One region of the Paenibacillus liaoningensis genome, then DNA from elsewhere that is predicted to be linked to it. Evidence: riboswitches for the same ligand, from Rfam matches in the RefSeq annotation. Region 1 holds a riboswitch; the other holds the start of a gene.
What was found. Region 1 has a riboswitch for ZMP and ZTP ahead of rpiB (ribose 5-phosphate isomerase B). Riboswitches for the same ligand answer to the same signal wherever they lie in the genome.
Positions count from the first base shown of each region.

Region 1 (4,756 bases):
AAGGCCGCTTTGCGAACTTCTTCATAATCAATCGTGAAGGAATCTTCATTTACACCGTAGGCTACGAAGTTGTAAAGCAAGCCGGATGCATTAACCGGGCTGCCGTGCGTCAAGTGGCCGCCATGAGCCAAATTCATGCCCAGTACCGTGTCGCCAGGCTTAAGCGCCGCCAAATAAACAGCCATGTTCGCTTGTGCGCCGGAATGCGGTTGTACGTTGGCATGGTCTGCGCCAAACAGTTCTTTTGCACGATCGCGTGCGATATCTTCCACGATGTCGACATGCTCACAGCCGCCGTAGAAACGTTTGCCTGGGTAGCCTTCTGCATATTTGTTCGTCAAAGCAGAACCCAATGCTTCAAGCACAGCTTCGCTTACGATATTTTCCGATGCGATTAGCTCGATGTTATCGCGTTGACGCTGCAATTCCAGTCCCATTGCTTTCAAAACTTCCGGATCTTGTTTACGTAGATTTTCCATTATAAATGCCTCCTTAGTTGTGTGTGCTTGTTATATAGATAAGGATTAAGCATGATAGACTCGTCAGATATTTGTTCTACGGGTTACATGCTCCATCCGCCAATAATAAAATCTTTATAGAATGCTTGCGATTAATCGCATGTCCCAGCTGATTGCTCCGGAGACAAGACAACAGCATCACGGCTGTCTGCCACACCGTCCAGCTCATACACCGCTCGTACACCGCCAATAAGCTTTGGCCGCGTAACCGCCATCGTGACATGCGCCTCGCCAATGCTGCGAATCGAAGGCCGCACCGGAACCGCCACTCTGCGCAAATGCATACCGATGAAAGTATCGCCGATATCTATTCCAGCATGCGCGGCTACCGTCTCAACGAGACAGGCATCGCTGATATGCCGATACGCATAAGCCGCCATAGAGCCGCCCGCCTTCGGAACGGGAATCGCCGCAACCTGCTCTAGTCCGTAACGTTCAGCCGCTGCACGCTCGATAACGAGCGCGCGGTTCAAATGCTCGCAGCATTGATACACCGGATAAAAACCAATATCGCGGCGCACAGCCTCCACTCCAGCGAAAATTTCCGCAGCAGCTTCCAGCGTGCCTGACGTCCCGATGCGATGGCCCAGCACCTCGCTCGTACTCGTGCCGATGACGAGAAGCTGTCCAGCCCGCAGGCTGCCCGCTGCCGCAAGCTCGCGAACGACCGTCTCTACTGCGCTTGCTATCGCTATCGTTTCCTCGTTTGCTTCCATAGCAGGCGGCCTCCTTGTCTAACTAACCGTATCCATGCAAGCATGGAACAAAGCCTTCTTACTTGTTGATTTAGCTTAAGCGTTATATTTTTGCTCGATTTGGCCTACTTTATGAATGCGTCCCGCATGACGCTCGCCGCCGGAGAATGGCGTGTCCAGCCAAATACGAAGAATTTCCTGTGCAACCCCCGGTCCAATGACCCGCTCGCCCAGTGCAATCACATTCGTATCATTATGCTCGCGCGTCGCTTTGGCGGAAAATAAATCGTGCACCAGCGCGCAGCGGATGCCTTTAACCTTATTAGCGGCAATCGACATGCCAATGCCTGTTCCACAAATGAGAATACCGCGATCCACTTCCCCGTTTGCCACCTTTTCTGCTACAGGCAGTGCATAATCCGGGTAATCGACCGATTGATTGCAGTCGCAACCGAAATCTTCAATTTCGTGACCAAGCGATAGCAGAAATGGTACAATTTCGTCCTTCAGCCGGTAGCCGGCATGATCGGCGCCAATGGCAATTTTCACGTATAAACCTCCTCCAAAGTATGACGATGCTGCACTTGCAATGATACTTGCGGCGCTCGGCACATGAACTCCGCTTCCGCAATTCGGCGCTTTTATTATACCTAAATTTGTCCTAAAAGACGAAAAAAGAGCATGACATGCTCTTCAGCATGCTGCTCTTTGCCCAGGCGACCGGCCGTATGTTCCGATGCTCCACCGTGGTTACCCACTTCCGTCGCCAGTCACATCGGAAACCGTATATCTGTACTCATCATAGCCGAATTTTTGTGAAAAATCAATCGGTTCCGCGCCTAAATTCGCGCTTTTACATTTGCGCTGCCACAACCATTCGCTTATTCCTGCTTTAACCGCAAGAGCAGCTGCTGCAAGCAGCTACGAATTTCCTCGGCGCAGCTTTTGTAATTACCGAGTGTTCCGCCAAACGGGTCTATAATATCAAAGCTTGGTATACGGCGCTCCAACTCCAGCAGACGATTGCGTTCGCCATCCGTCAGCTGCTGTCCCAGCGTCTGCTTCATGTGCAGCTCCGTATACAGCCGCTCCAGTTCCTTAATGTCTGCCAGTACGCCCGTATCTTGATTGACATACTCTTTGAGCGTGTGCGCTTTATCAACGGCTTCTGGGAACCATTGGAGCAGTCCTCTTTTGTGGCTGGCGGTCATCGTCAGTACGAGGTCAGCCCATTTTACCGCTTCTGCTGTCAGCGCGCACGAAGAGCTCTGATGTTCAATGCCATAACCGCGCAGCACCTCTGTCGCATGGCCGGAAACGGCCAAACCGTCAATGGTCGAGATGCCTGCCGAACGCACTTCTACTGCTACACCCTGCTGGCCCACCATATTTTTGAGCATCGCCTCCGCCATCGGAGAACGACAAGTATTTCCCGTACAAATGAACAAAATGTGCTTCACGCCGCATGCCCCTTTCTATGTGTATCAAGCGTAAACGGCTGATGCCATCCTTTGATGGCAAAGCTTCCGTTTCGCGATGAAATATAAGCCTATTTATACATGTAAACTTATAAATTCTTATATTTTCAGAAAATAAACATTATACCGAACACCAGCAGCACCGCGCCGCCGCATGCTTCGCCATAGCCGCCTAGCCTATGGCTGACTCTTCTTCCAAGCAGCAATCCCATAATCGACATTAAGCTGCCAAAAAAACCGAACAGCAGCACCGTCAGCATCAAATCAGCTGCGAACATGCCGAGCGTAACGCCAACGGAAAAAGAATCAGCGCTGACGCCCAGCGCGAACAGCAGCGTTCCCCAAATGGTGCGGTAATCAAAGGCTTGCACATCTTCTCCCCGCAAGGAGCTATAAATCATATGCCCGCCGAGCAGCACCAGCAGTACGCCAGCAGACGCAGTCGCTACATGACCAAGCAAGCCGCTGACGAAGCTCCCAGCGTACATGCCCCCGAGCGGCATAATAATATGAAAAATACCGATAATAACACTTAATCTTATTATATGGAGCCAGCGAATACCGCGCAGCCCAATTCCAATTCCTAGCGAAAAAGCATCCATGCCAAGTGCAACCGCCATAAGCAGCAGTGTAATAAATTGCCCTCCAAGCATATGGCTACTCCACAAAATGATCTCCCCCCACGTCCGCAAACACTCTTAACCCAACATATGCGGCAATGGGGACAAACATACTATAGCTTGTTTAATCGGTCTTGGAGATATTCTTACCCTTGTAAAGCGCCAGGCAAACCGCAAAACTTGAGTCAAAAAATCGCATGACAGGCACGACCGGTATAACCGGCACGAGCTTAATTTTACTAGTGAAAAAATAGTTCGCCGGCTTAAGCTGGTCTTGTCTTATACCTGATGGGTGCGATGACCGGCTGCCTTGAGCAGCCGATTCATAAGTGCGGCTCCGATACCATCTGGCTCGCAGCCTTCTGCCCAAATTCGCTGAACGCCAGCAGCATCAAACTGCCGCAATGCTGCATACAGGCGGTGCGCAGCCTGCTCCAGCTGCTGCCCGCTCCCGTAGGTCAGCACGAGAGCGGAGCCGTCCTCCATAACAGCGGCCTGCTCATCGAATACAAGAACGCCTGCTTTCAGTCCGGCGTTCACGGCTTGCGACACCTGCTCCTGCATATAAGCAACACGATTGGCGGCTGAGCTTCCTTGTACGACGCTTAGCTCGCCCTTCGGTGCATAATGCGTATATTTCATGCCTGGCGAACGTGGCGCAGATAGCTCCTCCACGGCCGACTCAGCTTCCGCAGGTGCGTCAATTTCCGCTTGCGGCGCCGCTTTGCACAGCTGCTCCACCGTTACGCCGCCTGGGCGCAAAATGCGAAGCGCCTGTTCGCCCGTCAGTTCAATGACGGTCGATTCAAGGCCGATGCCTGTAGCGCCGCCGTCGACAATGCCGCTGATCCGGCCGCTGAGGTCTTCAGCCACATGCTCGGCGAGCGTAGGGCTTGGCCTGCCCGAACGATTAGCGCTTGGCGCGGCAACCGGACAGCCCGCAGCTGCAAGGAGGCGCAGCGCCACCGGATGGGAAGGCATCCGAACGCCAACAGTGGATAAGCCAGCCGTTACAAGCGGCGACACCGCTCCCGGCTGAACGGGAAGCACAAGCGTAAGCGGTCCTGGCCACAGCTGCTCCATCAATTGCTTCGCAAGTGCCGAGTAAGGCAGCACCAGCTCATCAAGCTGCGAAATCGTTGCGATGTGAACAATAAGCGGATTATCGGAGGGGCGGCCTTTGGCCTGAAAAATCTGCGCCACCGCCTCCGAGCTGCGAGCATCGGCACCAAGCCCGTATACCGTCTCCGTCGGGAAAGCTACAAGCTCTCCACCGCGAAGCAGTTCTGCTGCTTCCGCGATAGACGCCTCCGCATATTCATCCGTCATGCGCCATACCTTCGTCGTAGTCATCTCTATCCTTCAATCCTTGCTCTGTTATAGTCATCCTTCTAGTCTGTATACTCCCGTAAGTATACCATACGCTTGGATAAAAACGGAGCCAG
Region 1 is NZ_JCAALU010000009.1:134,765-139,520, reverse strand. It holds gene glyA (serine hydroxymethyltransferase) at 1-479, opposite strand, end outside; gene AC6B99_RS15075 (TIGR01440 family protein) at 611-1,234, opposite strand; gene rpiB (ribose 5-phosphate isomerase B) at 1,310-1,762, opposite strand; ZMP/ZTP riboswitch at 1,917-1,997, opposite strand; gene AC6B99_RS15065 (low molecular weight protein arginine phosphatase) at 2,095-2,673, opposite strand; gene AC6B99_RS15060 (manganese efflux pump MntP) at 2,799-3,344, opposite strand; gene AC6B99_RS15055 (L-threonylcarbamoyladenylate synthase) at 3,591-4,664, opposite strand.

Region 2 (4,756 bases), on a different contig from region 1:
GCGGCCGAGAGCTTGTACGAACCTTTTTTAAACTTGGTAATCATTATCATTCTCCGTTTTGCTTCATTTTTGTTGTCCCCAAAATACGATAGGTTGACCTGAGAAGAGGGGGGATGGGCAAATAAACGCGACAGCATAAGTAAGGTTCTGCCATAGGACAAAGCTTCACGCTCGCCCAGCGCTTCAAGAACACGAGCGTCGCAGGCCACCTCCTGATCGGCTTTCATCTTTCTTACGGAAAGCCACACCAAAGGGTTGTACCAATGCATCCCTACGGAAAGAGCCCACAGGGAGTTGAACCATAAGTCCTTGCGTTTGTAGTGAATGAGTTCATGCATCAGGATATGCGTTAGCTGGTTTGAATCGGCGATCGTGCTGATATCCTCGGGCAAATAAATCCGCGGCTTCCATAAACCATAAAGACAAGGGCTGCGAAGATGGCTAGTTTCATAGACGTATACTCTTTTTTTAATGTTCAGCTTCTGTTTGCATGCCTCAAGAGCCATGAGTACTTCAGCATCCTCAATTTTCACTGAGTTTCCGACTGTTTTTCTGAAAATCAGCGCGCTAAACAGATAATATCCACCCAAGCATAGAAGCCCTATAAGCCATACCAGCGAGCCAATCGATAGCCAGGTCATTCCATCTGTGCTTTCTGGAATATGGTCTTGAGAAGAACGTGTGGCGACTGAAGTTCCTGTTTCGTCTGCTTGGTTCGTGATGAACTCGGGAGGCTGCTTTTTTATATCCATATAATTGGATTGAATTTCCAAGTTGGAACCGATCTTAGTAAAGGGAGTGAGCTGCTTACTCTTCTGATCTGAATTCCATTCCAGCGGGAACGTTTGCGGCAGCACATTAAACAAGCTTAACTGACTCTGTGGAGCAATGGGAACCAGCAGCTTAATTAACACAAGAAACCACAATATATGGATAACTCTAGGTTTAAGGTGCTTTTGGAACAGCTTCCGAATCAAGAGTAATATTAATAGAATTACCGTCGATGCGGCTGACGCAGTGAACAGAAGAGAAAAGACCGTTTCCAGATACTTCATAGCTTCTTCTTGTTCTCCAAAATTTGTTGAAGTTCCTCAATATCTTTATCCGATAGTGTCTCTTCTTCGAGAAATTTCGCGCACATTATCCCTACTGCTCCTTTATAAACTCTATTCAGAAATGAACGATTCTCGGCCTTTAAGTATTCATCATGCGAAACCAGCGGATAGTAGAGGTAGTTCCGGCCGGACTTTTCGAATCGAATCGCTTTTTTCTTGTGAAGCCTATTCAGGAAGGTCTTAATCGTCTGATCCGACCAATGCATTTGTTGGGTTAGTTTGAAAATAATCTCACTGGCGGACAAAGGCTCCTTTTGCCAGAGTAGCTTCATCACTTCGCTTTCGGCCTCGGTAATGTGTGGGGACTCGTGCATCGTATTCACCCTTCTTGATTTTATTCGTTTACACTTGTAAACGATATTTAAAGTTTACAAGTGTAAACGAAACGTGTCAAGCTTAAATCGTGATCCCCGTATATTTTCTTTCGTCAGAAAAATAAGGGAAATATGTGAGCGGAGCTTGCATTTAGCGCCTATTTGAAGGACAATGGCTTCATTGTTCTGGAAGCGATTGCATTAAAGCAAGAGACTGAGCTGGTTAAAGCAGCAATGCTTTTTGAAGTGCAGCAGCTAAGGAGCTATTTTCAGACGTGGTCGGTTTCTGATAAGCATTTTGGTCTCATACATTATGATTCCGATGAGGAGATGTTGCCTGGCTGCCAAGGCTTTAACAGCGTGTACAGCTACGCTCGTGTAAGGAGGGCGATAGCGGAAACGTGGGACAATGAGTCGGAGTGGATGGTGCAGCTGCGTAGCAGATTGGAGCAGTCGCTTAAGGAAGCGGAAGCTTCCTTCGGGAAAGAAATTAAATAGAGGGAGCTGGGAGCATGAACATTTTAATTACAGGTGCAGGGCGAGGACTTGGCTACGAGTTGACGAGTGAGGCGCTGGAGCGCGGACATGCGGTTGTGGCGGGAGTTCGATCACCTAATGAGACTAATGAAAAGCTATCGGCACTTACTGAGAAGTATGGTGAGCGGCTGTCGATTGTGGAGCTGGATGTCACGAATGAGGAAGGCATTGCAGCGCTCGCTTCACAATTGAAGGAGCAGAACGTGAGCCTTGGAGCAATCATTAATAATGCAGCGATTCTCAATTCTCGAAATACACACATCGAACAGCTGGATTTTAAGGAAGTTGCGCTGACGATGGATATTAATGTATATGGGCCTATGCGTGTCGTGAAGCATTTGCTGCCTTTATTAACGGAGAAGGACGCTGCCATTTTTAATATTTCTTCTGAAGCGGGCAGCATCACGCATGCTTATCCAGGCGATTATCCTTATGCGATATCCAAAACAGCGCTCAATATGTTCACGCAGCAGCTTCATGTATATTTGCAAAAGCGGGGCATTCAGGTGCTCAGTATTCATCCTGGCTGGATGCGGACGGATATGGGCGGTGGAGAAGCGCCGCTGGATGCGAGCCACAGCGCGCGCGGCATTATTGAGCTATTGGAGCAGCGCCGCACGCCGGACGGTCGCTTTATGTTCGTCGATCATGAAGGTAATGCAATGCCGATTTAAAAAGTCGGAATTAGTTGTTGACAAATAACGGCTTTCCGCTATACTAGCATTAATTATTTGGTATGCGTAACTGGCGAAAACGCAGAGCACTGCGGTGGAGCGCATATGTCATAGCAGCCGTTCGCCTGGGCAAAGTATTTGGTCAAATGACCAAATACTTTTCTATTTTAAGGAGAGGTCGAATTGAAGCAGACGAGAAATGTAGCGGTGTTAGTTTATGAGAGAGTGGATACACTTGATTTTGCTGGTCCGTTTGATATATTCGCCATCTCGAGCGGCAAGGATAGGGATTTTAACGTATACACGGTTGGAGAGACGAAGGAAGCTTTGCATACGCTTAGCGGAATTGCGATTACACCAGCGCATAGCTTCGACGATTGTCCTATGCCTGATATATTAATCGTTCCTGGTGGCATGGGATCGCGTACGGAGATTCATAATGAGAAGCTTACGAGCTGGATTCGCCAAACGGCACAGCATGCTGAACTTATTTTATCTGTATGTACAGGTGCGCTGCTGCTGGCCAAAGCGAATTTGCTGGATGGACTCCAGATTACAACGAATCGCCGGGCACTTGATCTGCTGCGTGAGCTTGCGCCTTCCAGTGTGACGATTGTTGAGAACGTGCGCTATGTGGATAACGGAAAAATCGTCATGTCCGCAGGAGTGACGGCTGGCATGGATGCTGCACTTTATGTCGTGGCAAGGCTGCACGGTCAGGAGCGGGCTGAGCAAACAGCAGCTACTATTGAATATGATTGGCATGAAGAGAAAGTACAAAACAGCCTCCACTTGGCAGTGTCTGCATCGAAAGCCGAGCTTGAAATTAAACGCGCCGCATCTGATGATCTGGAAGCGATGCTTCGTTTATACAAGGAAGCAGCCCGCTGGATATATGAGGCGAAAGGCTTGCGCCAGTGGAGCGAGGATTCTTTTACAATGGAATATTTAGAGAAATTCATTAGGGAAAAAGAAGTGTTCGTCGCTTACTTGCGGGGCGAGCTTGCGGGCTGTTTTTCGGTCGAGTGGGGCTACGAGCCGATCTGGGGAGAGCATTTTCATACGGATGCCGGTTATGTGCATCGGCTGGCTGTATCTCGCAGTTTCAAAGGGCAAGGTCTTGGCGGTCAAGTGCTTGCGTGGTCGGAAGCATATATTCGCGGGCGTGGAAAAACCTGGATGCGCCTTGATTGCATGGCGGAAAATCCGTCGCTTAACGCTTTTTATGTTAGCCAAGGCTTGAGCTTATGCGGCAGATACGATGCAGAGGGCTGGAGCGCAAATTTATATGAGAAAAAGCTGTAACCGCCTATGAAGGGGAACTGCTATAGCATCCACCGGAGGGTGAGTTGTTATAGGTTCACAAAAAGGAAGCGCTGGACTTGCCAATACAAGACTGGTTCAAGCAGCGCTTCCCCTTATTTTTTAATTCCGCTGTAAGAAATTTCTTTTTACCAAGCACGAAGGTTTTATGCATTCCCTGATGGCTGCTTTGCCTCGGTTAAGTAATATAGAAAGGCAAGTACCGGCAGAGCGATACCGATCAGGGAAGCTAAAGCCCATCCCCCATAAGCATAGGCCCATCCTCCCAAAAAAGACCCCACGGCTCCGCCGATGAAGAAAATAGCCATGAATAGGCCATTAAGGCGTCCGCGCATCTCACTGCCTAGCGAATAGATAACGCGCTGGCCCAACACAAGATTTCCTGACACCCCCATATCCAAAACGATAGCAGCAACCAGCAGTAACGTCAAAGCGGCGAAAGAATCCCCTCGGACGAGATAGGCTGTCAAAAAAGCAAGGGCAGAAACGGCAATCGCGATGCCGCTCAGCAATTTAGTCAAACCACGATCAGCCAATCTGCCGGCAATAGGCGCCGCTACGGCTCCTGCTACACCAGCGAGAGCGAATAAAGCGATGCCTTGCTGCGTCAAATGAAAATATTCGGTTAAACGCAGTGGAATGACGGTCCAAAACAAACTAAAGGAGCCAAATAAACAAGCTTGATAAAAGGCGCGGCGGCGCAAAATAGGCGTTGCTTTCAAAAGCGAGCCTAAAGAACGGATCAATGCCCCATATTGGAGGGACGGTGTTGGTTTCCGCTGTGGAAGCGCAC
Region 2 is NZ_JCAALU010000007.1:31,418-36,173, forward strand. It holds gene AC6B99_RS11455 (M56 family metallopeptidase) at 1-1,055, opposite strand, end outside; gene AC6B99_RS11460 (BlaI/MecI/CopY family transcriptional regulator) at 1,052-1,429, opposite strand; gene AC6B99_RS11465 (hypothetical protein) at 1,592-1,927, shown strand; gene AC6B99_RS11470 (SDR family NAD(P)-dependent oxidoreductase) at 1,942-2,640, shown strand; ZMP/ZTP riboswitch at 2,697-2,778, shown strand; gene AC6B99_RS11475 (GNAT family N-acetyltransferase) at 2,824-3,945, shown strand; gene AC6B99_RS11480 (MFS transporter) at 4,110-4,756, opposite strand, start outside.
Region 2: linked by a shared signal. The riboswitch ahead of AC6B99_RS11475 (GNAT family N-acetyltransferase) and the one ahead of rpiB (ribose 5-phosphate isomerase B) in region 1 are both predicted to bind ZMP and ZTP.